4 regions of the Cryobacterium sp. TMS1-13-1 genome follow, and region 4 is predicted to be linked to each of the others. Evidence: riboswitches for the same ligand, from Rfam matches in the RefSeq annotation. Region 4 holds a riboswitch; each other region holds the start of a gene.

Region 1 (7,301 bases), on a different contig from region 4:
ACGGTCGGAAGTATTCATGGCAGTTAATCTAGTCCTGTGCGCCCCGGGTTACCCGGTGGGCTTGCTGGCGCGTGTCGCCCGCTCTCGTCGCCTACCCGCCCGCCCGCAGGCGCACGGTGGCACGACGTTCCGGTGCCTCCTGCGTGAGGTAGGCCGTCCATTCGTCCTGCCACTGGTCCCAGTGCATTCGAAACGCCTCGCCGTCGCGGTCGAGCGCTCGTTGTTTGCGCAGGTCGTCGTCGGCGGCGAGCCACACGCGCACGTCGCTGAGCGGCTCATGCGCGGCCGCGAGCGTTCCGCAGCCCTCAACGATCAGTGGTCGTTCTTTAGTCAGCGGATGCCACTCGGCTCGCTGATTCGCGCTCCAGTCGTAGCGCTGCCAGGCCGCCGGCCGCCCGGTGCGTCGGGGTTCGAGAAGGTACCGGCGCAGGTGATCGATGGCCGCGTCGAGGCCGTCCCAGCCGGGGTAGATATCGTCCATGCGCACAAGCTGCGGGGTTTGACTGCCCGGCCACTCTGCCACGAGGGCGTCGGCGAGGGTGCTCTTGCCCGCGCCACTCGGTCCGTCGATGAGCACCACCGGGTTCGGCCCGGCAGCGGCGACGGCCTGGAACACCGGCGCCAGCAGGGTCGTGGCGCGCAGAGACTCACGCGAAGACAAAGTTCCAGTTTCCGGTGGATACCGAGATCGTGACGGCCAAAACGGCGATCATCAGCCCGATCCCGATGAGTGACCATTCCCGCAGGCCGAAGGTTGAACTCCGAGCCCAGGTGCGTTGGGTGGGAGCACCGAAGCCACGAGCTTCCATGGCGGTGGCGAGTTTACTGCCCCGCCGAATGGACAACACGAGGAGCGCGAAGGTCTGGTTGCCCAGGCGGCGCAGCACCGCGCCATCCGCTACCCCGCGTGCCCGGCGGGCAAGTCCCAGGGCCCGCCAGTCCTCGATGAACAGCCCGACCATCCGCAGCGCCGCAAGTCCGCCGAGCACGAACCGGGCTGGCAAGTGCACGACCTGTCCCAGCCCGTCGGCGAGATCGGTGGGATCGACGGTGATGAACAGGACGACGGCAGGCAGCCCGATCGCGAGCACCCGCAGGGTCGTGGCGAGGGCCAGATCGATTGAGCCATCGGTTACCTGGATGAATCCGAATGACCAATATTCCTGACCGGAGGCCTGGCCATACAGCAGCGTCGTGATCCCGGTGGACGGTGCAGCCAGCCAGACCAGCGCGGTTCGCCACAAGAAGACTCGAAGAGTAAGCCCAGCCCACAGAAAGAGCAGCATTTCGCAGGCCAGGGCGACGGCGGCGGAGACCCAATCGATGGTCAGCACCAGGACTGCGGCGAGCAGGAGCGCGGCAGCGAGTTTCGCGACCGGATTGATCCGGTCGATCGCTCGCACTCCCCGCGTGGGTGTCAAGACACTCATGGCAGAACCGCGCTGAGATCGTACTTGGAGCCGCGGCCCTCGACTCGAAATTCCCGATCAGCGACGGCGGCAACGAAGTCTGCGTCGTGGGAGACCGCGACGATGGCGGTGCCCGCGTCCAGGAGGTCACGCAGCAGCGCAACGATCTCCTGCCAGGTGCGAAAATCCTGACCGAACGTGGGTTCGTCCAGCACCAGAAGTCGGGGTTGGGTGGCCAGCACTGTGGCGACCGACAGACGTCGTTTCTCGCCACCGGACAGGGTGAATGGGTTGGCCTCGGCCAGGTGGTCCAGGCGAAGGCGATCCAGCAGATCGTCGACGCGCCGGTGCAGCAGTGCGTCCGACAGACCGAGGGCTCGCGGTCCGACGGCCAGTTCGGCGCGCACGGTGCCAGCGACGAACTGGTGTTCCGGGTCTTGAAAGACGGTGCCCACTCGACTCAGAAGCTGTCGCGATTTCCAGCGGATCGGGTCGCTCCCTGCGCCAGCGGCGAGAGCGCTGCTGGCGACGACCCGCCCGGCGGCGGGGCGCAGGAGCCCCGCCAGGGTGAGCGCGAGGGTGGACTTGCCGGCTCCGTTGGGTCCGGTGATGAGCAGAGCGCAGGCTTCCGGCACCTCAAGGTCGATATTTTCGGCAACCACAAAATCCCGAGTGCGCGCAATCGCGAGAGAACTGGTCGACAAGAGCGTTGGCTGAACGGTCTCTCGAGGAGGCCTTACGGGAAGCGTGTGTGGCACACCGGGTACCCAGACGCCGGAGGCGGTCAGTGCAACTCCCTGCGCGAGGAGAACGTCGCTAGGGGATCCGTCGGCCAGGACTCCCCCGTCGGCGCCCAGAACGATCACCCGGTCGACGAGGTCCTTCCAGATCTCAACCCGATGTTCAATAACGATGAACGTCGAGTCAGTGTGTGCCAGAACGCGGGCGACGGACTCGCGCACCTCCCGCACGCCGACCGGATCGAGATTTGCCGTCGGCTCGTCGAGGAGCAGCAGACCCGGCTGCATGGCCAACACTCCGGCGAGAGCAAGACGCTGTTTTTGGCCGCCCGACAAGGCGGACGTCGGGTGGCCAACGGGGACATCGAGGCCGACCATCTCGAGGGCATCCTGTACGCGCCGCCAAATTTCCTCACGCGGCACGCCGATGTTTTCGCAACCGAAGGCGACATCGTCGCCGACGCGAGCGAGAATTACCTGCGAGTCGGGGTCCTGGAGGACCAGGCCGACCTGACCCCTGGCGTTGCCAGGCTCGGTGCCGTTCACGCGCAGAGTACCGCGTTGCTCGCCCTCTTCGTCGCCGCCGAGCACGCCAGCCAGCGCGTGCAGCAGCGTCGATTTTCCCGAACCGGATGCACCGAGCAGGAGAATCCGCTCGCCAGGCTCGATGCGGAGGGACAGCTCGCTCACCGCCCAGCGCCGCCGACCGGAATGGCGCCAACCCCAGTCGCGAACGTCGACGGATGCGCCTCCCCGCGTCGCGCCCACCAGCATCCGCTCGCCTAGATCGCGGTTCGACCGGCGATGCGACCCGCCGCGAAGCGGTTGAGCGCGCCCGTGCGAGCCAGGCCGCGCGCAGCGAACCAGGACAGGAGCCCGGCGATAACGACGCCGGAAATAATCGCGCTCACGATATAAATCGTCGCGAATGCGCTCGCTGAACCGGGATACCACAGCACCAGGTCATTGATGGCCATGGCAAGTCCGGCCCCAGCGCCCGCCAACAACACGACGTAGAGACGATAGTTCGTGTAGAGGAACAGAGCGAAGACAAGCTCGGCGCCAAGACCCTGCACCAGGCCAGACACCAGCGTCAGTGGTCCCCATTGGTTGCCGATCAGCGTGGAAACGACGGCGGCAAGGAGCTCCGTGTAGAGCGCGGCCCCGGGTTTGCGAATGATGAGACCGCCGAGCACGCCAGCGAACAGCCAGCCTCCGCCCAGGAGGGCAGACAGGCCCGGCAGCAGCGGCGAAAGCAGACCGCTCAGGGGGTTGCTCGCCTGATTCCAGACGAGGAAGATGACACCGCTCGCGACGCCGATGACGCTGGCGACGACGATGTCGACGACGCGCCAGCGAAAGTTGCGCTTCGTGGCTCCCGCGGGAGCGGATTGCTTGAGTGAACTCGTTGTAGCGTGCACTGTTTCGTGCCCTTTCTGTAGGTAAATACAGGGCACGGGATTGAGAAGCCTCCCTGCGCTGGCATGATCCAGATCAGGTTCGACGGTCGAAGCTTGGTCAGCTTCCTCTCAGCCCGGTGTACCGGACTCCCGTGATCGTGCTCAAGTATAGTGCCCCGTTTAGACTGACGATATGGGGATCACGACATGAGCATCGGCATTCTGCTCGTTTTGGCGGCCCTGTACCTGCTGCTCATGCGCCGGTTCGTTCTACGGCGGCGGCGAATTGCGCAGGGTCTGCCGGTGAGCGGCCCCTGGCACTTTCCGGCCTGGTTGCGCCCAAGAGTGCCGCGCTGGGCGCGGCGACGCTTCGCGCGTCGCCCGCGCGCAGCGCGGCGGTTGCGCCACACCCGCCCGGGCCCACCTTAGCTCCGTGGGCCCATGATCTATCATGGGCCCGGTTTCCGGGCCCGGGCCCCGTGCAGAAAGCGACTACTTCTTTAGGGCGCGGATCACCCGGGCCAAGGCGCGGCCGGCGACGATGAGGAACGGCACACCGACGGCGAGCAGGGCGATGACGTTCGGCTCGAACCGGGCTGTACCGCCAGACTTGACGTACGCGCCGATCGGCAGCGAAACGCCGCCTCCGCCCCCGCCGGACCCGGCCCCGCCCTCACCGGCATCACCGCCGCCGAAGCCGTAGTAGGCGAGCGCGACGGGCACCAGGGTGACGCCATCGATCTGTACAGGGTCACCGTACGCCGACTTCACACCGGCGGAACGGAACGTTTCTGCGAGTTTTTCCGGGAGGCTGGTCATGCCATCAGGTTAGCGTGACTGAGACTTCAGGGGCGAGGTTTGAAGTGCGAGGCCGGGCGCACGGTTCCCGCTCCGAATCGCTCGGTCACGGTGTCCACGGCCAGCTCCGCGCCGCGCCAGTCTTCGTCCGGGTCCCAGAGTCCGACCGATCCAGATGCTGTGCCGAGCTGCTCCGCACGCACCCCGATCAGCCGCACCCGAATACCGGAGGCTGCCAGCAGGTCGAACGCGGCCACCGCCTCTTCGTAGATGCGCCGCCCCACATTGCTGGGTTCGGCGAGGGTGCGCGACCGCGTCACCGTGCTGAAGTCGGTGTAGCGCAGCTTGAGGGCGACCCGCCGTGCCACGAGATCGCCCCGCCGCAGCCGTACGGCAACGAGGTCGCACTGCCGCAGCAATTCGCTGCGCAGCCGGTCGACATCCGTCACATCGTGTTCAAAGGTCACCTCGTGGCCGATGCTCTTCTCCTCCCGCTCCAGCGTCACCACGCGCGGATCACGACCCCAGGACAGCTCGAACAGTTTCTGACCGGATGCCTCCCCCAGCGCTTTGCGCAGCACCGCCAGCGGCGTGTGCGCGATGTCGCCGATCAATTTCAGGCCGAGTCTGCTCAGCGCCTGCTCGGTGGCGGCCCCGACGCCCCACAGCGCGGCGACGGGCAGCGGATGCAGAAACTCGACCGTATCCTCGGCGGGAACGACGAGCAGCCCGTTCGGTTTGGCCAGGCCGGAGGCAAGTTTGGCGACGAACTTGGTAGAGGCCGCGCCCACCGAGCAGACCAGCCCGGTCTCGGCGAACACCCGGGCGCGAATGAGTTCGCCGATCACGCCCGGTGAGCCAAACAGGTTGGTCGCGCCGGCCACGTCGAGGAAGGCCTCGTCGATGCCGAGCCGTTCCACCAGCGGGGTCACGTCATCGAAAATGCTCATGACCCGGCTGGAAAAGTCCCGATAGAGCCCTATGTGCGGCTCGAGCACGATTGCATTCGGGCATTGCCGCAGCGCGAGCGCCATCGGCATAGCCGAGTTCACGCCGTATTTGCGGGCGATGTAGTTGGCCGCAGTGACGACCGACCGACCGCCGCGGTGGCCAACGATCACGGGCAGGTTGACGAATTCGGGGTGCGACAGCAACTCGACCGACACGAAGAACGCGTCGAGGTCGACGTGCAGCACGGTCGCAGAACGGTCGTCGACGTCCCGCGCCGACACCTGCCGCCCACTGCCGTCCTGACTACCCACCGAAAAACCCTAACCCGAACCCGGCCTGCGGCACTACCTCCCGGTGACGAGCGATCTCCTGCATAACTCCTGCAATTCCCTGCCGGCTGAGGCCGCCGCCGTCCATTCACGCGGGTGGGCGGCATCCGCTCTCACGTTCTGCAGGAGTTATGCGCAGGGAGGGGGCGAAACGGCTAGCGCACGACCTTCTCGGCGCCGGCGATCCGCTGCGCGAAGTAGATGGGAATGATCGAGATCAGCACGAGCACCACGGCGATCACGTTGACGACCGGGGCCTGGTTGGGCCGGAACAGGTTGTCCAGAATCCACAGCGGCAGCGTCTTCACACTCGACCCGGCCGTGAACGTCGTCACGATGATCTCGTCAAAGCTCAGCGCGAAGGCGAGCAGTCCCCCGGCAAACAGCGCCGAGCGCAATTGTGGAAAGGTGACCAGCCGAAATGTGGTCCAGATGCCGGCGCCGAGGTCTGAGGATGCGTCTTCGAGGCTGGTACCGAGGCGGCGCAGCCGGGCGATGACGTTGTTGAACACGGTCACGATGCAGAAGGTGGCGTGGGCGATGATGAGCGTCAAAATCGACAGCTGCACGCCCAACCCGGTGCGAAAGGCGTTGTTCAGGGCGATTCCGGTAACGATTCCGGGCAGTGCGATCGGCAGGATGACCAGCAGGCTGATGGCATCGCGGCCGAAGAATTCGAAGCGTTGCAGTCCGATCGAGATGAGCGTGCCGAGCACGAGGGCGATCGCCGTCGAGGCGAGCGCCACCTGCAGGCTGGTCACGACCGCGTCCAGGGCACCCTCGCTCTGAAAGGCCTTCGCCCACCATTCCAGGGTGAAGCCCGGCGGCGGCCAAGTGAGATTCTTGCTGGTGCTGAACGAGTTCACGAACACCACGAGCAGCGGCAGGTAGATCAGGGCCAACACCACGGCGGTGATGCCCGCGAGCAGTCCGCGGGCCGGTCGACTCAGACGCATGACAGGCTCCTACAGGTTGTTGAGCGCACCCGTGCGCCGCACAGCGGCCAGGTAGGCGAAGATGATCAGAATGGGAATGAGCGCGATCGCCGCAGCGAGCGGCAGGTTGTTCGCCGCGCCCACATTGGTATAGACGAGGTTGCCGAGCATCTGGTTGGCCCCGCCGACGATATTCACGGTGATGTAGTCACCGAGCGATAGCGAGAAGCTGAAGATCGACCCGGCGATGATAGCCGGCCAGATCATCGGCAGCACCACCAGGCGCAGCGTCGACCAGGTACCCCCACCGAGATCAGCGGATGCCTCGAGCAGCGAATCCGGTACCCGCTCCAGTCCCGCATATATCGGCAGAATCACGTACGGCAGCCAGAGGTATGACAAGGTGATGATCGTCGCCGGCAGCCCGTAACCGGGGCTGTGCCCGCCGAACGGAGACACGAGCCATTCGAAGATGCCGCCCTGCGAGAGAACAGAGCGCCAAGCGTAGGCCTTCACGAGGTAACTCGCCCAGAGCGGCATCAGAATGGCGATCACGAGGATGCGCTGAGCCCGGGGGCTGGCCACCTTGGCCATGTAGAACGCGATCGGCAGGGCAATCACAATGTCGATGATCGTCACCAGCAAGGCCACCCCCACCGTGCGCAGCGTCACGGTTTGGTAGAGCGAGCCGGTCAGCACCGCCACGATGTTGTCGAGCGTCCAGGTCTGCGAGATCTGC
Region 2 (7,301 bases), on a different contig from region 4:
AGCGGCGGTCGACCGAGCCCGCAGCGGCGGCGGCCCGACCCTGATCGAGGGCCTCACCTACCGCATCGAGGCGCACACTAACTCGGATGACCCCACCCGCTACCGCAAAACCGCCGACGTGGATCTGTGGCGCAGCCGCGACCCGATCGAACGCCTGGAGAAGTACCTCATTGCCCAGGGGGCGTTGTCCGAGGAAGAGCGCGCTTCCGTCGCTGCGGCCGCGGAGGCGCTCGCAGCGACGACCCGCAAGTGTATGACGGAGCAGGCGGTGGTCGATCCGCTCGAGCTGTTCGAGCACGTCTACGCCACCCCCCGCTCCGCCCTGGCCGAGCAACGCGCCTTTCTGGCGGCCGAACTCGACGGCGACGCCGACGCATCCGCTGGTGAATACGAAGAGAGCACCCGATGAGCCCCCAGCAGACCCTCGAGAACGGAACAGCTGTGCGCGCTCCGGAAAACCTGACCATGGCCGCCGCCCTCAACGCGGCCATTCACGACGCCATGGTCGACGATCCGACGGTCGTGCTGTTCGGCGAAGACGTCGGGCCGCTCGGCGGCGTGTTCCGGGTCACCGACGGCTTATACGCCGAATTCGGCGAGACCCGGGTGAGCGACTCGCCGCTGGCCGAGGCCGGCATCGTCGGAACGGCCATCGGCATGGCGATGTACGGCCTGCGCCCGGTGGTCGAGATGCAGTTCGACGCGTTCAGCTACCCAGCGTTCCAGCAGATAGTGTCGCACGTGGCGAAGATGCGCAACCGTACGCGCGGCAAGATTTCGCTGCCGATCGTCATTCGCATTCCCTACGCCGGCGATATCGGCGGCGTCGAGCATCACTCCGACTCCTCCGAGGCGTATTGGACGGCGACGCCCGGGCTGACCGTGGTGAGCCCGTCGAACCCGGCCGACGCCTATTCCATGCTGCGGGGCGCCATCGCGAGCGACGACCCGGTGATTTTCATGGAGCCGAAGAGTCGCTACTGGAGCAAAGCGGAGCTTTCCCTGCCGGTGCAAACCGAGCCGCTGAACCGGGCCGTCGTGCTCCGGGAGGGCAGCGATGTCACGCTCATCGCCTACGGTCCGACCGTGAAGACCGCCCTCGCGACGGCCGATCAGGGCGCGGCTGAGGGGCTCTCGATCGAGGTCATCGACCTGCGCACGCTGTCGCCGTTTGATGACGAGACGGTGGGGGCATCCGTTCGAAAGACCGGCCGGGCCGCGATCGTGCACGAGGCCGCCCAGTTCGGCGGTTACGGCGCTGAGGTGGCCGCTCGCCTGACCGAGCGCAACTTCTTCTACCTGGCCGCGCCCATTTTGCGCATCACCGGCTTCGACCTTCCGTACCCGTCACCCAAGCTCGAGGAGTATTTCTTGCCGACCCCCGACCGAATCCTCGCCGCGCTGTCGACCTGGGAGTGGTCCTGATGAGCCGCGAGTTTCTGCTGCCCGACCTCGGTGAAGGACTGACCGAGGCCGAGATCGTGGCCTGGCTGGTCGCTCCCGGCGATACGATCGCCATCGACCAGGCCGTGGTCGAGGTTGAATCGTCCAAGTCGATCGTGGAGCTGCCGTCGCCCTACGGCGGCGTCGTGGCAAGCCTGTTCGGCGAGCCCGGCCAGGTCATTCATGCCGGGCAGGTGCTGCTGACCGTGACCGACTCGACTGATGACGCTTCAGCCGGTGTTGTCGGCGTTCCGGTCGCCGCGGCGACCGTCACGGCGGTCGAAGGCTCCGGAGCCGTTCTGGTTGGCTACGGCACGACCGAAAGCACCCGGCCGGCGCGCAAGGTGGCCGCCGGGCGGTTCGGCACCCCGCGGGCAGCGGATGCCCCGGCATCGGCTGCATCGACGTCGCCCGTCGCCGTTGCGCTGGCCGAGCGCCCCGCCGATGTGGCGGCATCCGTTTCTCCGGCCATCAAGTCGTCCAGCACGGTCGACCCGATCCGCCGCTCCCCCGTCGTGTCTCCGATCGTGCGCCGGCTGGCGCGCGAGAACGGTTTCGACGCGAGCACGCTGGCCGGCAGTGGGCACGACGGTCTGGTGCTGCGCAGCGACGTGGAGGAACACATTCGCGCGCTCACCGCTCCGGCCGTGGCTGTCGATGTGGCAATCGATGTGGCAATCGATGTCGACATTGCGACGCCGCCCAGCGCTGTCGACGCGGCGAGTGCGGATATTCGCATTCCCATCACCGGCCTGCGCAAGGTCGTGTCGCAGCGGCTGACCACGTCGCGTCGGGAGATTCCCGAGGCGACGATCTGGCTCGACGTCGACGCGACCGCCCTGTTCGCCGCGCGGGACCAGCTGCTCGCGGCGACGGGTGAGCGGTTCAGCGTGACGGCACTCATCGCGCGCTTCGTGGTGGCCGGGCTGCGGCTCTATCCCGTGCTCAATTCCTCGGTCGACACCGCGAGTCAGGAGATTTTGCAGCACGGAGCCATCAACCTCGGCATCGCGGCGCAGACCTCACGCGGGCTGATGGTTCCCGTCATCCACCGTGCCCACGCGATGAGTACGCGGCAACTGCGCGATGCCCTCGCCGCGCTGGTCGCACAGTCGCCCGACGGCACCTTCTCGCCGAGCGCGCTGACCGGGGGAACCTTCACCCTCAACAACTTCGGATCGCTCGGCGTCGACGGTTCGGCCGCGATCATCAACCATCCCGAAGCGGCCATTCTCGGCATTGGGCGCATGATCGAGCGGCCGTGGGTGGTCGAACACGCACTCGCGGTTCGCACCGTCGTAGAACTCTCCATGGTGTTCGACCATCGGGTCTGCGACGGCGGAACCGCCGCCGGGTTTCTCACCTATGTGGCCGGCTGCATTGAAAACCCGGTGAGCCTGCTCGCCGACCTGTGAGCTCGGGGCGTGTCCTGAACGCCCACGATTCTGCCATCGGTAACTGAGTGATGTTTGTTGGCGTATAGGCTGCTGAGTGACACGGGGTGCTCCGCACAATGCGCGAGCTGAGATGAATACCCGTTGAACCTGTCTAGTTAGCACTAGCGAAGGAATGTCACGGATGACTGATCAGACCACGAATATCACGCCGCGCATCACGCCGCGGATTCTCAGTATCGCCGGCACCGACCCGACCGGCGGTGCCGGCATCCACGCCGATTTGAAAAGCATCGCGGCCAACGGCGGGTACGGCATGGCAGTAGTAACAGCTCTGGTCGCGCAGAACACACGCGGGGTGCGCTCGGTGCACACCCCGCCGGTCGCGTTTCTGCGCCAGCAATTGAACGCCGTGAGCGATGACGTGACTATCGATGCCGTGAAGATCGGCATGCTCGCCGAAATCGACGTGATTCACGAGGTGCGTTCCTGGCTCAATGCCCACCGTCCTCCGCTCGTCGTGCTCGACCCGGTGATGGTGGCAACGAGTGGTCACCGGCTGCTCGAACCCCAAGCCGAGCAGGCGCTGCGTGATCTGATCCCCCTCGCCGATCTCGTCACACCCAACGTTCCCGAGCTGGCCGTTCTGCTCGCAGAACCCACAGCGGCAAACTGGGCTGCGGCCATCGAGCAGGGCAAACGACTATCAGCCCGCACCGGAGTAACCGTGTTGGTGAAGGGGGGTCATTTCGACGAAACCATCTGCCCTGATGCCCTGGTCAACACCCACGGGCTGCTGGCACAGAGCGTTGTCGAGTTTGCTTCGCCGCGCATCGCCACCAAGAATACCCACGGCACCGGATGCTCGCTCTCCTCGGCAATGGCCACGGTACAGGCGCGAACCGGGGACTGGGCTGCGTCTCTGGCCGAGGTCAAAGACTGGCTTCAGGATGCCCTGACCCATGCCGACGACCTCGAGGTCGGTCAGGGCCATGGCCCGATCCATCACTTTCATCGGCTGTTCGCAGGCGCGTCGGCCGAGTCGGCCGAGTCGGCCGAGTCGGCCACACCAGCTGATTCGGTGAAGTTCAGTGCGACACTGTGGCGCGATGTCGAGCTGATTCGCACGCAGATCTTCGATCTGCCGTTCATTACGGATCTCGGTACTGGGGTTCTGGCCGAGCGAGATTTTGCGTATTACCTCGCTCAGGACGCGCTCTACCTCGCCACTTACTCGCGCGTTCTTGCGCGCGCCAGTGAGATCGCGCCGAGCATGCACGCACAGCGGTTTCTGGCCGATTCGGCACGACGGTGCCGCGACGTTGAGTTGGAATTGCACAGAAACTGGCTGGGGCAACGGGACGTGTCGTCCGAGGCCGGCCCGGTAACGGCTGGCTACCTGGATCACTTGCTCGGGCTCGCTGAGGGCGGAAACTATGCGGTGCTTCTGGCGGCGCTGTTGCCCTGTTTTTGGCTCTATGCGGATGTCGGTGAGCGGCTGCACACCGACTTTCTGGCGCGCACCGAGACAGCAGTACATCCATATGCCGCGTGGCTCCAGACCTATGCCGATGAAGAATTCGCCGCGGCCACGAGGGAAGTCATCGCGCTCACCGACGACGCTGCGGCCACGGCCTCTGACGCGCAACGCTCGGCAATGCGCCAGGCGTTTGCCACCTCGTCACGGTTCGAGCTCGACTTCTTCGACGCCCCTCGGCACTCTGTGTTGGCCTGAGATGACCACGCCAAACTCGGTACCGTGTGCGGTATTAGCCCAGCGCGGGCAGGCTGGCCAGAAGTCGCTGCGCGGCATCCGTCGGGTCGTTGGCGTCGGTGATCGCGCGCACCACAACCACTCGAGTCGCACCAGCATCGACGACCTGGTTGATGTTGCCGAGGTCGATGCCGCCGATGGCAAACCATGGCAGCTCGCTGTCGGTGGCTGCACTGCGGGCGGCCGCGTAACGCAGAAGCTGCGTTCCGACCGCCGCTCGACCGGGTTTTGTCGGTGTGGCCCAGACTGGGCCGACGCAAAAATAGTTAAGATCGTTCGCGGCCAGGGCTGCATCCACGTGTTCGGTGCTGTGTGTGGACAGGCCGATCACCGCGGCCGGGCCAAGCAGGGTACGAGCGGCGGCCACCGGCAGATCTGTCTGGCCTACATGAAATACCGGAGCGCCCGCCAGGCTGGCAATATCCGCCCGATCGTTGACGGCCCAGAGTCGTGCGTGCTGGTCGGCAACCGAGCGCAGAATTTCGAGATATTCGAGCTCCTCGGCGGCGTCGATATTTTTGTCGCGAAGCTGAATAATGTCGACCCCACCAGCGAACGCCGCCGCCACGAAGTCAGCGAAATCGCCACGATCCTTCCGGGCATCGGTGCAGAGATACAGCCGGGCTTTTATCTGGTCCATGCGACCAACCCTATGGGCCAAGTTCGTGCGTCCGTGCCAGCGCAGAGGAACGGTGCGCACCATGAATGAACGAGTCGTGAACCGCACGGTCGACGTCGCCGTGATCGGCGGTGGCATTATCGGGCTCGGCATTGCCTGGGCTGTTGCGCATTCCGGCCGCACGGTGGTCGTCATCGATCCGGACCCCGCCGGCGGCGCAACGTACGCTGCGGCCGGAATGCTCGCGGCGGTGAGCGAACTGCACTACCAAGAAGAGGTGTTGCTCGAGCTCATGCTCGCCTCCTCGGCGCTGTATCCGGCGTTCATCGAATCACTGGGGCCCGATCATCACCTAACCGGGTATCAGAGAACTCACACCATGAGTGTTGGCGCTGATTCGGCCGACCGGCAAGCGCTGGCCGACCTGCGCGGGGTGCAGCTCGCCAACGGGCTAGCCGTCGACCCGCTGACCATTCGCGCGGCGCGCGTGCTTGAACCGCTGCTGAGCCCTCACGTTTCCGGTGCCTTCATGGTGGAGCAGGATCATCAGGTCGACCCGCGCCGGCTCGCCGAGCGCATCCAACTCGCACTTGCCACGCTGGCGAAAAGCGGCCGGTGGGGCCACGACGCCCTGATCCGGGTGAATGCCATGGGACTACTGCACGACGATTCCGCGGATGTCTCATCTCGCGTTACCGGTGTCGCCCTGGCTGATGGCGGAACGGTCAGTGCCGCCGAAGTAGTTGTGGCCAATGGCCTCGCGGCGGCCGGGTTGAACGGGCTACCAGAGCGACTGACCCTGCCACTTCGACCGGTTTACGGCGATATTCTGCGGCTTCGGGTGCCGGCGCACCTTCGGCCGTTGCTCACCTGCACGCTCCGCGGACTGGTGCACGGCGTGCCGGTCTATCTGGTTCCACGATCGGACGGAACGGTCGTGATCGGAGCCACCCAACGCGAAGACGGCTCCACTGCGGTGTCGGCTGGTGGCGTCTATCAGCTATTGCGTGACGCCCAGGTGTTGCTGCCGGCGGTCAGTGAGCTCGAGCTGATCGAAGTAACCGCTCGCGCTCGTCCAGGAACGCCCGATAACGCGCCACTGCTTGGCCGGGTCTCGCGAACCGGTGGGGAAACACCAGGCAGCGACGTCCCCGGGCTTATCATCGCCACCGGATTTTTCCGCCACGGCGTACTGCTCACACCGGTAGCTGCCCATTACTGTCTTCAGCTTATCGAGGGAAGTGCCGACCAGCGGTGGGAGCGCTTTCGGCCCCACCGTTTCTCTGCAACCCGACCGTAAGCATCCGTTTCCCTACAAGGAGTTGTCAGCTCGTGACCGAATCCAGGCCCATTTATATACCCGCCAGCGCGATCACCGTCAACGGCACAGAACGAATTGTTCGGCGCGGCAGCACCGTGACCGACCTGGTCGCCGAGATCACCGGTCGCCAGATCGCAGCGGATGGCCGTGCGACCGACAAACAACGTCTCGGCGTGGCAGTTGCACGCAACCGTGAAGTCGTTCCACGCAGTCAATGGTCAGGCACCGTGCTCACGGCCGGCGATGACATTGAAATTGTCACCGCAGTTCAGGGAGGTTGACCGTGGAAACCGAACAACTCACAATCACTGACAGCCTGGTGATCGACGGCGTGCAGTTGAATTCACGTCTAATCATGGGTACCGGCGGCGCACCGAGCCTCGAGGGCCTCGGGGCGGCCCTTCACTCCTCCGGAACCGAGCTCACCACCGTCGCAATGCGGCGTCACAGCGTGACGACGGCCGGATCGCTGTTCGATCTTCTGGTCGATCGCTCCATTCGGGTACTGCCCAATACCGCTGGCTGCTTTACCGCGCGCGAAGCCGTCTTGACCGCACAGCTGGCGCGGGAGGCCCTCGAGACCGACTGGATCAAACTCGAGGTCATCGCCGATGAGCACACCCTCCTTCCCGATGCGGTCGAACTGCTGGACGCGACCGAACAGCTTGTCGCGCGCGGCTTCAAGGTTTTCGCTTACACAAATGACGATCCCGTGCTGGCCCTTCGCCTTGAGCATCTCGGTGCCGTCGC
Region 3 (7,301 bases), on a different contig from region 4:
GGCGCAGGCTGGCCGCTGCGTTTGGTCAGCGCGCGCATCAACGCATCGAACGTGGCCCGGCACGCGACCGAGACCGCGCTAATGTGCGCAAGTGGCAGCGGATACAACAACAGCACCGAGCTTAACCGCCTGTTCCGGGATGCTACGGCCGGGCTGTTCCATCCGCCCAGTGCCGACGCCGCCCGACCGATGTACGCGGCCGCATTACTCGACGAGCCCACCGTTGACTGACGGGCTTCGTCCGCCAAAGCTGATCCCTATTCGCTGATTATTCCATTGTCCTGCCAAGTCGATTGAGGCTGTGTGCAATCTCCCCCGGCAGATCAAACCGGACGAGATCGTGGCATTCTCGGCACGAACAGGGCGGGGAAAATCACGATCATCACGATGGCCGCGACTCTTCTGCAGCCAACCCACGGGAGAACGTGAACTTCATTGCCGACCTCCGGGGACACCAACAGCAAACGTAGAAGTCGGCTCAACTCGGACTGGAACTGGAACTGGAAGGAGTGAATTTTAGACGATTAGTCATGAAACAGATTCTTCTTATCTCTGTCTCAATTCACCATACGAGCGCAAGTCTCTGGAGACCGTCACCCGCGTGCTCCACGGCGTCATCATCGACTATTGCGGAACGAACTCTTTAGGAATAGTAGAGGTAACATGACTGACAATTTCTACTCCAACCCGGCCGCCAGGCGGTGGCGAACGGATGCTGTGGACGACTCGATCCTGCAATTCCACCGCAGCCTGCCCGACTACCGGCCGAGCCCGCTCACAGAGATTTCCGCCCTGGCCGACGAGTTGAGGGTCGGCCGTGCGTTCGTGAAAGACGAATCGTTCCGATTCGGTCTCCCGGCATTCAAGATGATGGGCGCGTCGTACGCGGTGTCCCGCGTGCTGTCGGCTCGGGTAGGGTCGCCGGATGCGGCGCTTCCGCTGGATGAGTTGCGCCACCGGCTGACCGCGCAGGCACCGTTCACCCTGGTCGCCGCGACCGACGGCAACCACGGACGCGCGGTCGCCCATTTGGCGCGGCTGCTCGGCCTGCCCGCGCGCATCTTCGTCTCGAACTACCTGTCGAAGCTCCCCTGGGCGGCGATCGAATCGGAGGGTGCGGGGGTATTTGGAGTGGACGCACCGTACGACGGCGTGGTGGCTGCCGCCCGCGCCTATGTCGAGTCGGCGGGGGAGAGTGCACTCCACATCCAGGACACCGCTTGGCCCGGCTATGAGCAAGTACCGCAGCTCATCGTCGACGGCTACTCGACCATCTTCAGTGAGGCTGACGCGCAGCTGGGGGAATTGGGGCTTCTCGCCGACCTGGTGACGGTTCCCGTCGGTGTCGGGTCCCTGGCTGAGGCGGCCATCCGCCACTATCGCTCGCGACCGGATGGAGTCGCCGCAGCTCCGACAGTGCTGAGCGTCGAACCCGAGAACGCACCATCCGTCATCGTCTCGCTGCAAGCCGGTACGCTCACCTCAGTGCCGACCTCACACACGATCATGGCCGGCCTCAACTGCGGCACGCCGTCGAGCAACTCCTGGCCATATTTGATCGACGGCCTGGATGCCGCAGTCACCGTCTCGGAGGAGGACACGCGCCGCGCTGTGCACGACCTCGAGCAGCTCGGGGTGGACGCCGGCCCGTGCGGCGCGTCGTCCCTGGCGGCGATGCGCGCAATCGCAGGCGATCCGGGCAGACGCACCGCAGCGTCGCTGACTTCCGATGCCGTGGTCGTGCTGCTGAGTACAGAAAGCCGCTCGGCAAATCCGATCTGAGCCGAGGGATCCGCGTCAGGCCAGCTGGATGCCCGTCACAGGTGGCTCAGCACGTCCAGTCGAAGCTGCGCGGCGACGGCGACTACGATGCAGCTGGCGACGGTGACGGTGATGGTCGGCACCCAGCCGTGGACCGAGCCGAGTGTCCGAGCCATCCGCTCGTCGAAACGGTCCTGGTTGGTATTGTGCAGGGTCACGGCCCAGAACAGCGGGACTTTCCGATCGTCTTTGAACTCCTGGGTGAAACGCCTACGTGCTGCGGTCATGCTGATCTCTACTTTCAGTAGACCCTCATTTTAAGAGGGCCCACTGTCCGAGATATCCGCAGCAGCTCACGTTGGGATTTAGTGCTCGAATGCTATTCAGACCCGGAAGGAGGTCATCATCGAGTAGACGGCTTAGGTAACGCGTATGACGGTTGTCTCGGCCCGGGCATCATCTGTTATCTGGGGTTAGATCAGATCGGCGTGGTGGGCCGCAGCCACGTTGGGGTGGGCGCGCAAGCGGTAGCGCAGGGCGTTGTCACCGTAGGTCGTCTCGAGAATGGGACTGTTGGTCGGGTCGGCAGAGAGCCCGCGGGCCTCGCGAGACAGGCTCTCGTCGAGCTGCAGCCGCGGCATCACGGTGTCGAGTGCAGGGTTGAAGAAGAACGGCACGGAGATGCGGTCGGACCCGTCTTCAGGGGAGAAAACGCGGTGCAGGGTCGCCTTGAGGTAGCCATCCGTTGCCAGCTCGAGCATTTCGCCGATGTTCACGACGAAGGCGCCGTCGAGCGGGGGAGCGTCGATCCACTCGCCATCGTGCTCGACTTGCAGGCCGTCTTTGCCTGGTTCGACAAGCAGCAGCGTGAGAACTCCACCGTCGCGGTGCTCGCCCACACCCTGAGCACGTACCGGCTGGCCGGGATAGCGCACGATCTTGGTCAAGAGGAACGGGTTCTCGGCGAAAGCGGCGTCGAAGACGCTCTCGGGGCTGCCGAGGGCGAGTGCCCAGGCGCGCAGCAGGCGAAGCGCGATGCGGCTCAGCTCCTCATTCCAGCGCAGGGCGACGGTCTTCAGCTCGGGCAAGGACTCCGGCCAGAGGTTCGGGCCCTCGAGGCGCCAATAGTCTGGAGTTCCGACGGCGAGGGGCACGGGCTCGCGGTCTACTCCGATATCGATTTGCTCACGCCAGTCAACGGCGTTGGCGGTGAGCTCCCCGCCAACGCGGGTATAACCGCGAAACTGGGGACTGTGGATGTTTTCCAGCTTGAGTTTCTGGTCGGCCGGCAGATCAAAGAATTTGCGGGAGACGGCGAGGAGCTCTTTCGTCAGCTGCGGGTCGACGCCGTGGCCGGTCAGGTAGAAGAACCCGACCTCGTGGGTGACGCGCAGCAGTTCGGCGCGGAATACCGCAGCTTCGGCTTCGCCAGCGTCGAGTTGAGAGAAATCGAGGATCGGCAGTGAGAACACCATGGTCCAAGTCTGGCACCGAGCAGGCCACGCCGCGAATCGTAACGCCTCCGAAGCCTTAAACAGGGTTATAAGTGTCGGCTGACATTCGCCTGGATGTGCGGGGTCTAGCACCTCTAAGTTCTGCGTGCCATATTTTCATCCAAGTTATTTCTCAGGAAGGCTATCCGGAAACTCTGGGTCACGCCATATTTGGGCTTGCGCGTGATTGGAGTCTTCGCGTTGCGAAACTTTTGGCGCTGCGCTGCTGCGTCACCGGCGTCCACGTGTCGGTCGTGTGCACTGGCGGATGTTCGAGCAGAAGTCGTCTCGGTACGGTCGCCCGAGACGACGATGGCGTGCAGGTACGCCTCGTCCAGGGCCGTTAAACGTGGAGTTGCGCTGAGCCTCGTGACGACAAAGTCGACCAGCGGGGAGTTGATGAGTTCAGGTTCGGGATGGAAATTCGCCGGTACCAGGCGGTTGCGTATACTCGTTTCCAGCGACACGGGGTGCCGACTGTATGACGGTCGGCTGAGATGACACCCGTTGAACCTGATCTAGTTCGAACTAGCGAAGGGATGTCACGGAGAATTACGTGCACCGCATTGGTGCCGGATCTCGTCCTTTCGCCTTACCCAAGGTGAAGAAAATCATGCAAATAGCAGAACAGATTGTCCTGGTCACTGGCGGTGCACGCGGCTTGGGCACAAGCATCGTGCACGCTTTTGCGACTCAGGGCGCCCGGGTGGTCATTAACTATCGCCACAGCGCCGCAGCGGCGGAAACCCTGGCCGCCGTCTATGGGCCTGAACACGCTTTTGCCGTACAGGCCGACGTCACCGACCCGGCCCAGGTCGCGGCACTACTCACGCAGGCTCAAGCACATTTTGGCTCCGCCGTGACTACGGTGGTCAATAACGCGTTGGCCGATTTCAGTTTCAACGGCGATGCCCGCTCCGGCGCGGCCGATATCAGTTGGGACGAGTTCGAGGCACAGTTCTCCGGCAGCGTCCGTGGCGCCCTGAACACGACCCAGCAGGCGCTGGCAGGCATGCGCGAGGCCGGGTTCGGCCGCATCATCAACATCGGCACCAACCTGTTTCAGAACCCGGTGGTGCCCTACCACGACTACACCGCAGCCAAGGCCGCCCTGCTCTCCCTGACCCGCACCCTTGCCTCAGACCTCGGCCAGCACAACATTGCTGTGAACATGGTCTCCGGCGGGCTACTGCGCACCACGGATGCCAGCGCGGCCACCCCCGAGGACGTGTTCGACTTCATTGCCGCCTCCACCCCACTACGCAGGGTGACCACCCCGGCCGAATTTGCGGACGCGGTACTTTTTTTTGCTTCCCCCTGGTCGCGGTCGGTCACCGGTCAGAACCTGGTGGTCGACGGCGGCCTGGTGATGAACTAGGGCCGCGCCGGTCATGTCGGCCCCGCGCCAGCTCCACTTCAATGCGTTCCTCATGGGTTGTGGCCACCACGGCGCCGCCTGGCGACGGCCGCAGTCGCCCATCGAGCAGTTGGGAGACATCAGTTACTACGAACGGCTCGCCCAAAGCGCCGAACGTGGCCTCTTTGACGCCGTGTTCTTCGCCGACGGGCACGCCGTCAATGATGTGAGCACCGGCCCGCGGTGGTTTCTTGAACCGTTGACGGCGATGGCCTCGATGGCGCGGGCGACGAGCCGGATCGGGCTGGTCAGCACCGTCTCGGCGACCTTTTTTACGCCTTTTCACGCTGCGCGCATGCTTGCATCGTTGGATCACATTAGTAAGGGGCGCATTGGCTGGAACGTGGTCACTTCCATGTTTGACGCCGAAGCCCGCAATTATGGAATGGACGTGCTGCCCTCCCATGACCAGCGCTATAGGCGGGCGGCCGAGTTCATCGAGGTGGCACTGAAATTGTGGGATTCGTGGGAGGACGATGCTCTGGTCCTGAACCGCGGAGGTCTCTATGCTGACCCGGCCCGGGTGCGAGCGATCGGCCACTCCGGCGAACACTTCCGGGTGGACGGCCCACTGACGGTGCCACGCCCGCCGCAAGGTCGACCCGTGCTATTCCAGGCCGGTGCCTCCGGCCCCGGCCGGGACCTGGCGGCCCGTTATGCCGAAGGAATCTATGCCGTCGCCTATGACCTAGCCAGCGCGCAGGAGTATTACCAGGATGTGAAGCGGCGAATTGCCGCGGCCGGACGTGATCCGAAAGCGGTATCGATCATGCCCGGTCTCGTCACCTATGTGGGCTCCACACAGGCGCAGGCGCGAGCGAAGCAGGCGGAGGTCGACGCCCTCCTGCCGACCGAACAGTCGCTCGCGCAGCTGGGAACGTTTGTGCAACAGGATTGCAGCAACTGGGATTTGGATGCGCCGGTGCCGGCGCTGCCGCCGCTGGCCGGCTTCACCGGGCCGCAGGGTCGGTATGCGACGATCCTGCGAATTATTCAGGCTGAGCAGCCCACGGTCAGGCAGTTGCTGGGCCGGCTCGCCGCCGGCGGTGGGCATTGCACCATGGTTGGAACGCCGGAACAGATCGCCGATCAAATCGAGTTGTGGTTTCGTTCCGGTGCCGCGGACGGCTTCAATGTGATGCCGCCGCTGCTGCCGGAATCGTTGGACGAGTTCGTGGACCGCGTGATCCCTGTGCTGCAACAGCGCGGCCTGTTCCGCACCCGCTATACCGCCGATACCTTGCGTGGGCACCTGGGGCTGGAACGCCCCACGGTCGGCGCTGCGGCTGAGGGGTGAAAATAGTCGGCATAGGAAATGAAATTGATGCGTTACCCCCGCGCCAGCACTGCTGCCTCCGCTCAACGGCCGTCGTCGGCGCCGCCAGGCATGCGCCGCGCCATACGGGGCGGGAGCTTCGGCAACTATGTGGACCACATTCGACATCTTCCTGCCCGTCATCGCCCTGACGCCGGCAGCGGCGCACCTCTTCGGGTCGGAAAACCTGGTCGGCAACGCCGGGCTGATATTTGTCGCGACGCTGCTCGGACGGCCGATAGGAGCGGCGATCTTCGGTCCGATCTCCGACCGCATCGGCCGCACGGCGACGACCAAGATCGCACTCACCGGTGTGGCGCTAACGACACTGCTCATCGCACTAGTTCCCAGCCATGCCATGTTCGGTGCTGGATCGCTCCTGGTGATCCTGGCGCTGCGTTTTCTCGGCGGAATTTTTCTCGTCGGTGAATACACCTCCGCTGTCCCGCTGGCGATGGAACGGTCCGAGCCTGAACGGCGAGGGCTTGTCAGCGCCGCGAGGACTGCGGTGATGGAATATATCGAATCTTGGTACAATCGGCGGCGCCCTCATTCACACAACGGAGGGCTCTAACCCGCGGTCGCGTTGGCCGCTCACCGCGACGCCCGCCAAACGGCAGCGGCGTAGAAGAAAAATCAATCAGATTGTCTCAATAACTTGACGGGCGCACATCGGCGATGCGGAATTGGCGCGGTGCTGGTGCGCGGGGCGGTGGAGCAGACGCGGACGCTGGGGCTATTTGTGATTGGGAATCGTTTATTGTTTCGACATCAAAAAGTTGGCACCAACCGACTTCGGCGGAGCGTTACGAGCGATTATCACTCTCCTGAAGATAGAAGCAAGGTGCACGACCTTCAGTTGCGTAAATGCCGTCTCGAACAGTTGCGTAAATGCCGTCTCGAATATTTCTGAGTTTCTCTCGTTTTTGTGTTCGATTTGGGGTAGAATCATGGGAAGGAGGCAATGGCGCCCATGTTCATGGAAAACCCGAGTGAGTCCAGTTTGAACCCCACTATTGTGGCGGTGGAGCAGGCGCGGGATGCGTTGTTGGCGGCGTTGGGTGGGGTGTCGTTCGGGCTGCTCGGTGATGAAGAATCTTTGAGCATGTTGCTCGCGCTGGAGAGTGTGGGCCGGGTTGTTGATGGGGCCCGGGTGCTGTCGACGACGGATGTGCTGCGTCGTTCCGAGTACTTTGATGCGTCCGTGGCGAAGAAGGCCGCCGCGAAAACGGCCCAGCAGACTGAGATTGAAGCGGCGGGCGCGGTGTCTCTGACGCGTCGGCTGGGCTGCCGTAGCGGCCTCGTGTTGGTCTCG
Region 4 (7,301 bases):
ACCTCCACTGTTGGAATGCGACAATGGTGCCGGTTTGCCCAAGCCCGGGGTAAGCCGCGGGTGGACTAGGGAACTACCCCCAATTTCGGGGACAATTTCAGGAGTTGGTATGGTGCCCGGTTCCGAGGGACAGGCTGGCCCCCTGAGGCCCGTCCAGGACGAGGGCAATGACCTGATTGGGGATTTCGAAAACGAGGGTCGCTTGAACGGATGCTCCGCTCTGCTCTGCCGGGTCGACCCAGAGCGCGGTGGACCGCGCGCCGAGTCCGGACAGGGAGTAGTCGGCGGCGCGAAAGGCGAGGCCGGAGGCATCCGTTTCGGTCAGTTCGAGCAGAATGCGCACGCGGTGGGCCCCGGGCTGCACCGGGCTGGAGAGCAGGTCGGCGGCGGTCGCCGGCACCCAGCCATCGGTTTCGAGCGGGATGATCGCGCTGATGCGGGCGAGTCCGCCGGGCACGGTGGCCGTGTCGCCGAACGGGGTGCTCGGCTTCGTACCGGTGAGCAGCAGCACGCCAGCCAGTGCGGCCATCACGAGCCAGGCGATGGCCAATGGGATCAGAATTTTGCGGCGGCGTTGGAACAGGGTTCGAGGCGGGGGACGCCTGTGCCGTGTGGTGCCCGAATGCTTCTCCCCGTCGTCGGGACGCACCAGACGCAGCGTTACATTCGCGGGAGTCATGTGCGGCATTCTGGCCGCGGGACCATGGGAAAACCCTGCTCCGGTCTGGTTTGTCGCGGATGGGCTGGCGTGGGCGCGCCCGTCGAGGACGGCATCGAGGTGCTCGGCTACGAGCACTGGAGCGCCCTCGACAACTACGAGTGCGCGAGCGGATTCCGGCCGACATTCGGGCTCATCGAGGTCGACCGCGAGACGTTCGTTCGCACGCCGAAGCCGAGCCTGGCCTGGCTGGGCGGGGTCGCGCGGGCGAACGGGCTGGAGTAGCGGCTCTTCGCGACCGGTCGTTCACAACTGCTCGCGGCGCCAGCGATCCGGGCCCGGCGACCCCGGAAGCGGCGACCGTGGGAGTGTCGGTGGGCATCCGCTTGTCGAAAATGACCGTCATCAGAGCACCCGAAGCGGCAGGTAGACCGAGCTGCCCAGACGGGTGAACTCGGCCGACTTCTCGGCCATTCCCGCCTCGATGGCCTCGAGACTGGTGAGGCCGTTTTCTTCGGCGTACACCCGAACATCCGCTGAAATGCGCATGGAACAGAACTTGGGCCCGCACATGGAACAAAAGTGGGCGGCCTTGGCTGGGCCGGCCGGCAGTGTCTCGTCGTGAAAGCTCTGCGCGGTGTCCGGGTCGAGCGAGAGCGCGAACTGGTCGGTCCAACGAAACTCGAACCGGGCCCGACTGAGGGCGTCGTCGCGTTCCTGGGCGCGCGGATGGTGTTTGGCCAGGTCGGCGGAGTGGGCGGCGATCTTGTACGTGATCACGCCGGTTTTCACGTCGTCGCGGTTGGGGAGGCCGAGGTGTTCCTTGGGCGTGACGTAGCAGAGCATGGCGGTGCCGGCCTGGGCGATGATGGCCGCGCCGATCGCGCTCGTGATGTGGTCGTAGGCCGGCGCGATATCGGTGGCGAGCGGGCCGAGCGTGTAGAACGGGGCCTCCTCGCAGAGTTCCTCCTCAAGGCGCACATTTTCAACGATCTTGTGCATCGGAACGTGACCCGGCCCCTCGATCATCACCTGCACGCCGTGCGACTTCGCGACCTTCGTGAGCTCACCGAGGGTGCGCAGCTCGGCGAACTGGGCCTCGTCGTTGGCGTCGGCGATCGAGCCGGGGCGCAGGCCGTCGCCGAGCGAGAAGGTCACGTCGTAGCGGCGCAGAATTTCGCACAGCTCCACGAAGTGGGTGTAGAGAAAGCTCTCCTGGTGGTGGGCGAGGCACCAGGCGGCCATGATCGAGCCGCCGCGCGAGACGATGCCGGTCACCCGGTTGGCGGTCAGCGGCACGTAGCGCAGCAGCACGCCGGCGTGCACGGTCATGTAGTCGACGCCCTGCTCGCACTGCTCGATCACGGTGTCGCGGTAGATCTCCCAGGTGAGCAGCGACGGGTCGCCGTTGACCTTTTCGACGGCCTGGTAGAGCGGAACGGTGCCCACCGGAATGGGCGAGTTGCGCATGATCCACTCCCGAGTGAGGTGAATGTCCTTGCCGGTGGAGAGATCCATCAGGGTGTCGGCGCCCCAGCGGGCCGCCCAGACCATCTTCTCGACCTCTTCGGCGATCGACGAGGTCACCGCCGAGTTGCCGATGTTCGCGTTGATCTTCACGGTGAAGGCCTTGCCGATGATCATCGGCTCGCTCTCCGGATGCTTGTGGTTGGCCGGAATGACGGCCCGGCCGCGCGCCACCTCGTCGCGGACGAGCTCGACCGAGACGCCCTCGCGCGCGGCGATGTAGGCCATCTCCGGCGTGACAATGCCGGCCCGGGCCCAGACCAGCTGGGTGGCAGCGCCGTCGATGGGCAGCGGATGCTCCCACCCGGCTCTGGTCTGCGGCAGCCCCTTCTCGAGATCGATACTGGCCGTCTCGTCGGTGTACGGGCCGGACGTGTCGTACAGGTCGAAGTGTTCGCCGTTGCTGAGGTTCACCCGGCGAACGGGAATTTCGAGCCCGGGCCAGTCCTCTACCGGTTCGTAGCGTTTGCTGCTGCCCTGGATCGGGCCGGTCGTGACCGTTTTTGACATGGTTGTTTCGTCAATTGTGCGCATTGGTTTCGAACTTCCTACGCCGGCATTACCCGGACAGGTTCAACGGTCGACGGCCCTGGCCGTCCTCTCAGCTCGCTGGTGCGCGCTCCCGTGGTTGGTGTGTCTTCTGACTCCTTCACCCTAGCGCTGGTTGCGCGCTCGGGTCCTACCGGGGTCGCGGTCACCGCGCCCGGTGGGGGCCATCGCGCCACGCATCGCTGGCGCGATGACCGGGAGCTGGCGCCCGAGTCTGCGGCGGGCCAGGCATAGCTGGCGCTGGGCATCCGCTTAGCGAGCGAGGGCGGCCAGCTCGGCGCGGGTCGAGGCGCCGACCTTGCGCAGCAGGTTGGCCACGTGAAACTTCACTGTGTTCTCGCTGATGGTCAGGGCCTGTGCGATGGCCTTATTGCGCGCCCCAGAGGCGACGAGTTCGAGCACGTCGCGTTCGCGTGGGCTGAGGCCCCAGGCCGCAGCGGCGGTGACGGATGCCGTGGGCGCGTCGAGCGGCAGCGACACGGCCATCTCGGAGCCCCAGCCGGCGGTGGCCTCGACGTTGAGGGTGCCGCTGAGGGCGACGACGCGGGCGGCGAGCTGGCGCACGCTCGGAACCTCGGCATCGAGGTTGCCCGGACCGTCGTCCCGAATGCGGATGAGCAGGTTACTTCCGTCGCAGTCCCACTGCACGCGCACCCGCGCGACCCCGGCCTGTTCGACGAGGGCGAGTACGGCGCCGCGCACGATGGCGCGGGCTTCGTGGGCGACCTCGCCGGGCAATGCCCGACCGTTCACCGGGGGCTCGATGAACTGCACGTCGAGGTCGCCGAAGCGCACGAGCGGGCGCAGGTCGTTCCTGAGGCGTTCGAAGGCGCGGGCGACGGGTTCCTCGGTGAGACTGCGATCGAGGTCGCTCACCGCGCGCAGGGCGACCATCGCGGCGGCGGCGAGTTCGGTGGCCTTCTGTCGGGCGGCGGTGTCACTCGTGCTGCCGGAGCGCAGCACGGCGAGCAGGGATTCCAGCGTGGTGGCGTGTGCGTCGGTGAGGTCGGCGATGAGTTTGGAGCGTTCGGCGGCTGCGCTGCGCGCTGTTTGAACCGGGGAGTTTGCGGGGAGCGTCGGGCGTTTTGCGGTCGTGGCGGATGACGCGGCCGGTTCGGCTGCTCCGGTACCAGCATCAGACCGGAGGGCGGCGGCCGTGCTGCGCGCAGCGGCCTCAGTGGCGGTGGCGCGCACGCCGGGGTTAGATGGAGCGGAAGTCATGCCCCCCAGCCTACCCGGGCCATCCTCGGAACCCACCCAGAGCCATCCGTTTGGGTAGGAAAACCGCTCGTTTGGCGGGCAGCATTCCCACTCGAAGGAGTGGACCATTGAATCATGACCGAAACGACAACCACCCCACTGGCAGCGGATGCCCTCGGCCTCATTTTCGCCGAGAACGGCCGCGTCGTCGAGGCGCTGCGATCGGCATCCGCTTCAGTACTGGATGAGGCGGCAACCCTGCTCGCCGCGGCGCCCCGGGTGTTCGTGCTCGGCGCTGGCCGCTCCGGGCTGGCACTGAAGATGACCGCGATGCGACTCATGCACCTCGGCCTCGACGTGCACGTGGTGGGCGAGGTGACCAGCCCGGCGATCGTGTCGGGCGACGTGCTGCTGGTGGCGAGCGGATCCGGAACGACGGGCGCCATTGTGCGTGCCGCCGAGACGGCTCACGGCGTGGGGGCGAGCATTCTCGCGCTGACCACTGCGCCCGAGTCGTCGCTCGGGCGGCTCGCCGCGGTGACCGTGGTAATTCCCGCGGCTGCCAAGCAGGACCACGCTGGGCAGGTGTCGGCCCAGTACTCGGGCGGCCTGTTCGAGCAGTCGGTGTTGTTCGTCGGCGACGCCCTGTTTCACACGCTCTGGAAGGCGAGCGGTTCCACGGCCGAACAGCTCTGGCCGCGTCACGCCAACCTCGAATAGGGCGCGCACCATTTCCAAAAACTTTCCACTCTTAATTACTAATAGAAAGTAGAATCCCATGAAGCTTCAGGTAGCTATGGACGTACTGACCACCGAAGCGGCGCTCACGCTGGCTGCTCAGGTTGCACCGCACGTCGACATCATCGAGCTCGGCACCCCGCTGATCAAGGCAGAGGGCCTGCGCGCCGTCACCGCGATCAAGAACGCGCACCCCGACAAGATCGTCTTCGCCGACCTCAAGACGATGGATGCCGGCGAGCTCGAAGCCGACATCGCCTTCGCCGCCGGTGCAGACCTCGTAACCGTGCTCGGCACGGCCGGAGACAGCACCATTATCGGAGCTGTCGCCGCCGCGACCAAGCACGGCAAGGGCATCGTCGTTGACCTCATCGGCGTTGCCGACAAGGTCACCCGCGCCCGCGAGGTCACCGCGCTCGGTGCCCAGTTCGTCGAGATGCACGCTGGACTCGACGAGCAGGCCGAGCCCGGCTTCTCGCTCGCCACACTGCTCAACCAGGGCGAGACCGCCAAGGTTCCGTTCTCCCTTGCCGGCGGCGTGAACCTGTCGACCATCGCTTCGGTGCAGCGCGCCGGAGCAACGGTCGCCGTTGCCGGCGGAGCAATCTACGGCGCCAAAGACCCGGCTGCAGCTGCTGCCGCCCTTCGCGCCGCGATTATCTAGTCACTCGCGTTCTCTGGTGCCGTCCCGCTTCTGCGGGGCGGCACTTTTGCGTTAAGCGGATGCCCCTGCCGGGTGACGAGAAATCCGACCGGGCCCGGGCCCGGAAACCGGGCCCATGTTGGATCATGGGCCCACGTCCCGGGCCCGGTCGACGGGGGCATCCTGCACGCATGGGCCCAGGTTCCGGGCCCGGGCCTCGGGGCACGTGTTTCGCGGGACCTGCGTCAGTGCGCGGGGGTGTGCCGCCTCCCGCGTAGCGGCGCAACCCCCGCGTAGCGTGACGCGGATGGGGCAACCCGCGAACAGAGCGGATGCCGCGCCCCGGCCTGTCGGTGGGCGCGGCTAGGCTGGTGGCGCCCAGACTAGTTGGCGGCATCGTCGCCGCGAGAGGACGCCACCCATGACCAGCAGCCACGCATGAGCAGCACCATTTTCGACCGGGCCCGGCCAGCGGCATCCGTTGTTAAAACCTCGCTCACGGGAACACGCCTGGGCTCGTTTTGGCTCGAGGACCTCGAGCCGCGTACCGGCTATCCAGCGCTCACCGGCGACCTGCGCTGCAACCTCGCGATCGTTGGCGGCGGCTACCTCGGACTGTGGAGTGCGGTGCTGGCCAAGCAGCAAAACCCTGATGCGAGGGTGCTTTTGTTGGAGGCGCGCACGGTCGGCTGGGCGGCATCCGGTCGCAATGGCGGCTTCTGCGAGGCGAGCCTGACCCACGGTGACGACAACGGGCGCAGTCGCTGGCCGAAAGAGATCGACCGACTGACCGAACTGGGCAACGAGAACCTCGACGAGATCGAACGAGCGGTGGCAGACCTCGGCATCGACTGCGATTTTGAACGCACCGGATCCATCGACCTCGCCATCGAAGAGCATCAGATTGAGTGGCTGCGCGAAGAGCCGACCGGCGAAAACGTGGTGTTTCTCGACGAGTCCGCAGTGCGGGCCGAGGTCGCGTCACCGACCTACCTCGCCGGCGTCTGGCACCGGCGCAGCACCGCCCTCGTGCATCCGGGCAAGCTCGCCGCCGAACTGGCGCGCGTGGCGACCGACCTTGGAGTGGAGATCTTCGAGCACTCGCTCGTGCAGAGCGTGGACACGGCCCGACATCGGCCGGCCCAGGGCGCCCGGGTAGTGACCGCGGGCGGCACCGTGACCGCCCAGAAGGTCGCGCTCGCCACCAATGTTTTTCCCTCGCTGCTCAAACGCAACAAACTCGCGACCGTTCCGGTCTACGACTACGTGCTAATGACCGAACCGCTCGATGCGAGCCAGCTCGCCGCGATCGGCTGGCAGAATCGGCAGGGCCTAAGCGACCTCGCCAACCAGTTTCACTACTACCGGCTGAGCGCCGACAACCGCATTCTGTTTGGCGGTTACGACGCTGTGTATCACTACGGCCGCAAAGTGCGCACCGGTTACGAGAACCGGCCGGAGACATTCGAGAAGCTGAGCCGCCACTTTTTCACCACGTTTCCGCAGCTGGCCGGGATGCGGTTCAGCCACAAATGGGCCGGCGCCATCGACACGTCCACGCAGTTCTGCGCCTTCTTCGGCCAAGCACGCGGCGGGCGCATCAGCTATGCGGCCGGCTTCACCGGACTCGGTGTTGGTGCCACGCACTTCGCGGCGCAGGTCATGCTCGACCAGCTCGCCGATCGCACCACGGACCGCACTGAACTGGCCATGGTGCGGGGGCGTCCGCTTTCGTTCCCACCGGAGCCGATCGCATCCGCTGGAATTCAGGCGACGCGCTGGGCGCTGAACCGTGCCGACCACAACCGCGGAAAGCGCAACGCCCTGCTCAAGACCCTCGACGCGCTCGGGCTCGGCTTCGACTCCTAGCCGCTAGGGATTTAGCCGAGCAGCAGCTTGCGAAGCTGGTCGGTCGAGTGCACGACCGCGGTCGCCGCCTCGAGCCTCGGCGGGGGAGCCGAAGCCCCATTCCACCAGAATCGTCGG

Evidence for each region. A riboswitch is a leader RNA that binds a small molecule or an ion and turns the genes downstream of it on or off. The one in region 4 is predicted to bind thiamine pyrophosphate.
Region 1: it holds a riboswitch for thiamine pyrophosphate, as region 4 does, so the genes downstream of both, E3T31_RS09415 (ECF transporter S component) here and thiC (phosphomethylpyrimidine synthase ThiC) in region 4, are expected to answer to the same signal.
Region 2: it holds a riboswitch for thiamine pyrophosphate, as region 4 does, so the genes downstream of both, E3T31_RS10105 (bifunctional hydroxymethylpyrimidine kinase/phosphomethylpyrimidine kinase) here and thiC (phosphomethylpyrimidine synthase ThiC) in region 4, are expected to answer to the same signal.
Region 3: it holds a riboswitch for thiamine pyrophosphate, as region 4 does, so the genes downstream of both, E3T31_RS02295 (3-oxoacyl-ACP reductase) here and thiC (phosphomethylpyrimidine synthase ThiC) in region 4, are expected to answer to the same signal.

Annotation. Positions count from the first base shown of each region.
Region 1 covers NZ_SOGX01000010.1:27,196-34,496, reverse strand. Annotated here, with positions in the region: gene E3T31_RS09435 (hypothetical protein) at 1-18, opposite strand, end outside; gene E3T31_RS09430 (AAA family ATPase) at 92-661, opposite strand; gene E3T31_RS09425 (energy-coupling factor transporter transmembrane protein EcfT) at 648-1,430, opposite strand; gene E3T31_RS09420 (ABC transporter ATP-binding protein) at 1,427-2,923, opposite strand; gene E3T31_RS09415 (ECF transporter S component) at 2,932-3,570, opposite strand; TPP riboswitch at 3,604-3,713, opposite strand; gene E3T31_RS09410 (hypothetical protein) at 3,757-3,978, shown strand; gene E3T31_RS09405 (hypothetical protein) at 4,042-4,368, opposite strand; gene dinB (DNA polymerase IV) at 4,395-5,609, opposite strand; gene E3T31_RS09395 (ABC transporter permease) at 5,783-6,583, opposite strand; gene E3T31_RS09390 (ABC transporter permease) at 6,593-7,301, opposite strand, start outside.
Region 2 covers NZ_SOGX01000010.1:162,602-169,902, reverse strand. Annotated here, with positions in the region: gene pdhA (pyruvate dehydrogenase (acetyl-transferring) E1 component subunit alpha) at 1-409, shown strand, start outside; gene E3T31_RS10115 (alpha-ketoacid dehydrogenase subunit beta) at 406-1,425, shown strand; gene E3T31_RS10110 (dihydrolipoamide acetyltransferase family protein) at 1,425-2,858, shown strand; TPP riboswitch at 2,931-3,030, shown strand; gene E3T31_RS10105 (bifunctional hydroxymethylpyrimidine kinase/phosphomethylpyrimidine kinase) at 3,013-4,572, shown strand; gene thiE (thiamine phosphate synthase) at 4,607-5,251, opposite strand; gene thiO (glycine oxidase ThiO) at 5,313-6,530, shown strand; gene thiS (sulfur carrier protein ThiS) at 6,563-6,832, shown strand; gene E3T31_RS10085 (thiazole synthase) at 6,835-7,301, shown strand, end outside.
Region 3 covers NZ_SOGX01000004.1:102,481-109,781, forward strand. Annotated here, with positions in the region: gene E3T31_RS02270 (acyl-CoA dehydrogenase family protein) at 1-231, shown strand, start outside; gene E3T31_RS02275 (pyridoxal-phosphate dependent enzyme) at 664-1,782, shown strand; gene E3T31_RS02280 (hypothetical protein) at 1,818-2,048, opposite strand; gene E3T31_RS02285 (isopenicillin N synthase family oxygenase) at 2,235-3,236, opposite strand; gene E3T31_RS02290 (hypothetical protein) at 3,350-3,721, opposite strand; TPP riboswitch at 3,711-3,811, shown strand; gene E3T31_RS02295 (3-oxoacyl-ACP reductase) at 3,868-4,632, shown strand; gene E3T31_RS02300 (LLM class flavin-dependent oxidoreductase) at 4,646-5,968, shown strand; partial or broken gene E3T31_RS02305 (MFS transporter) at 6,096-6,437, shown strand; gene E3T31_RS02315 (DUF222 domain-containing protein) at 6,951-7,301, shown strand, end outside.
Region 4 covers NZ_SOGX01000008.1:231,003-238,303, forward strand. Annotated here, with positions in the region: gene E3T31_RS07915 (hypothetical protein) at 98-679, opposite strand; partial or broken gene E3T31_RS07920 (family 1 glycosylhydrolase) at 764-943, shown strand; gene thiC (phosphomethylpyrimidine synthase ThiC) at 1,064-2,695, opposite strand; TPP riboswitch at 2,714-2,821, opposite strand; gene E3T31_RS07930 (response regulator transcription factor family protein) at 2,987-3,955, opposite strand; gene hxlB (6-phospho-3-hexuloisomerase) at 4,070-4,654, shown strand; gene hxlA (3-hexulose-6-phosphate synthase) at 4,713-5,336, shown strand; gene E3T31_RS07945 (FAD-binding oxidoreductase) at 5,754-7,184, shown strand.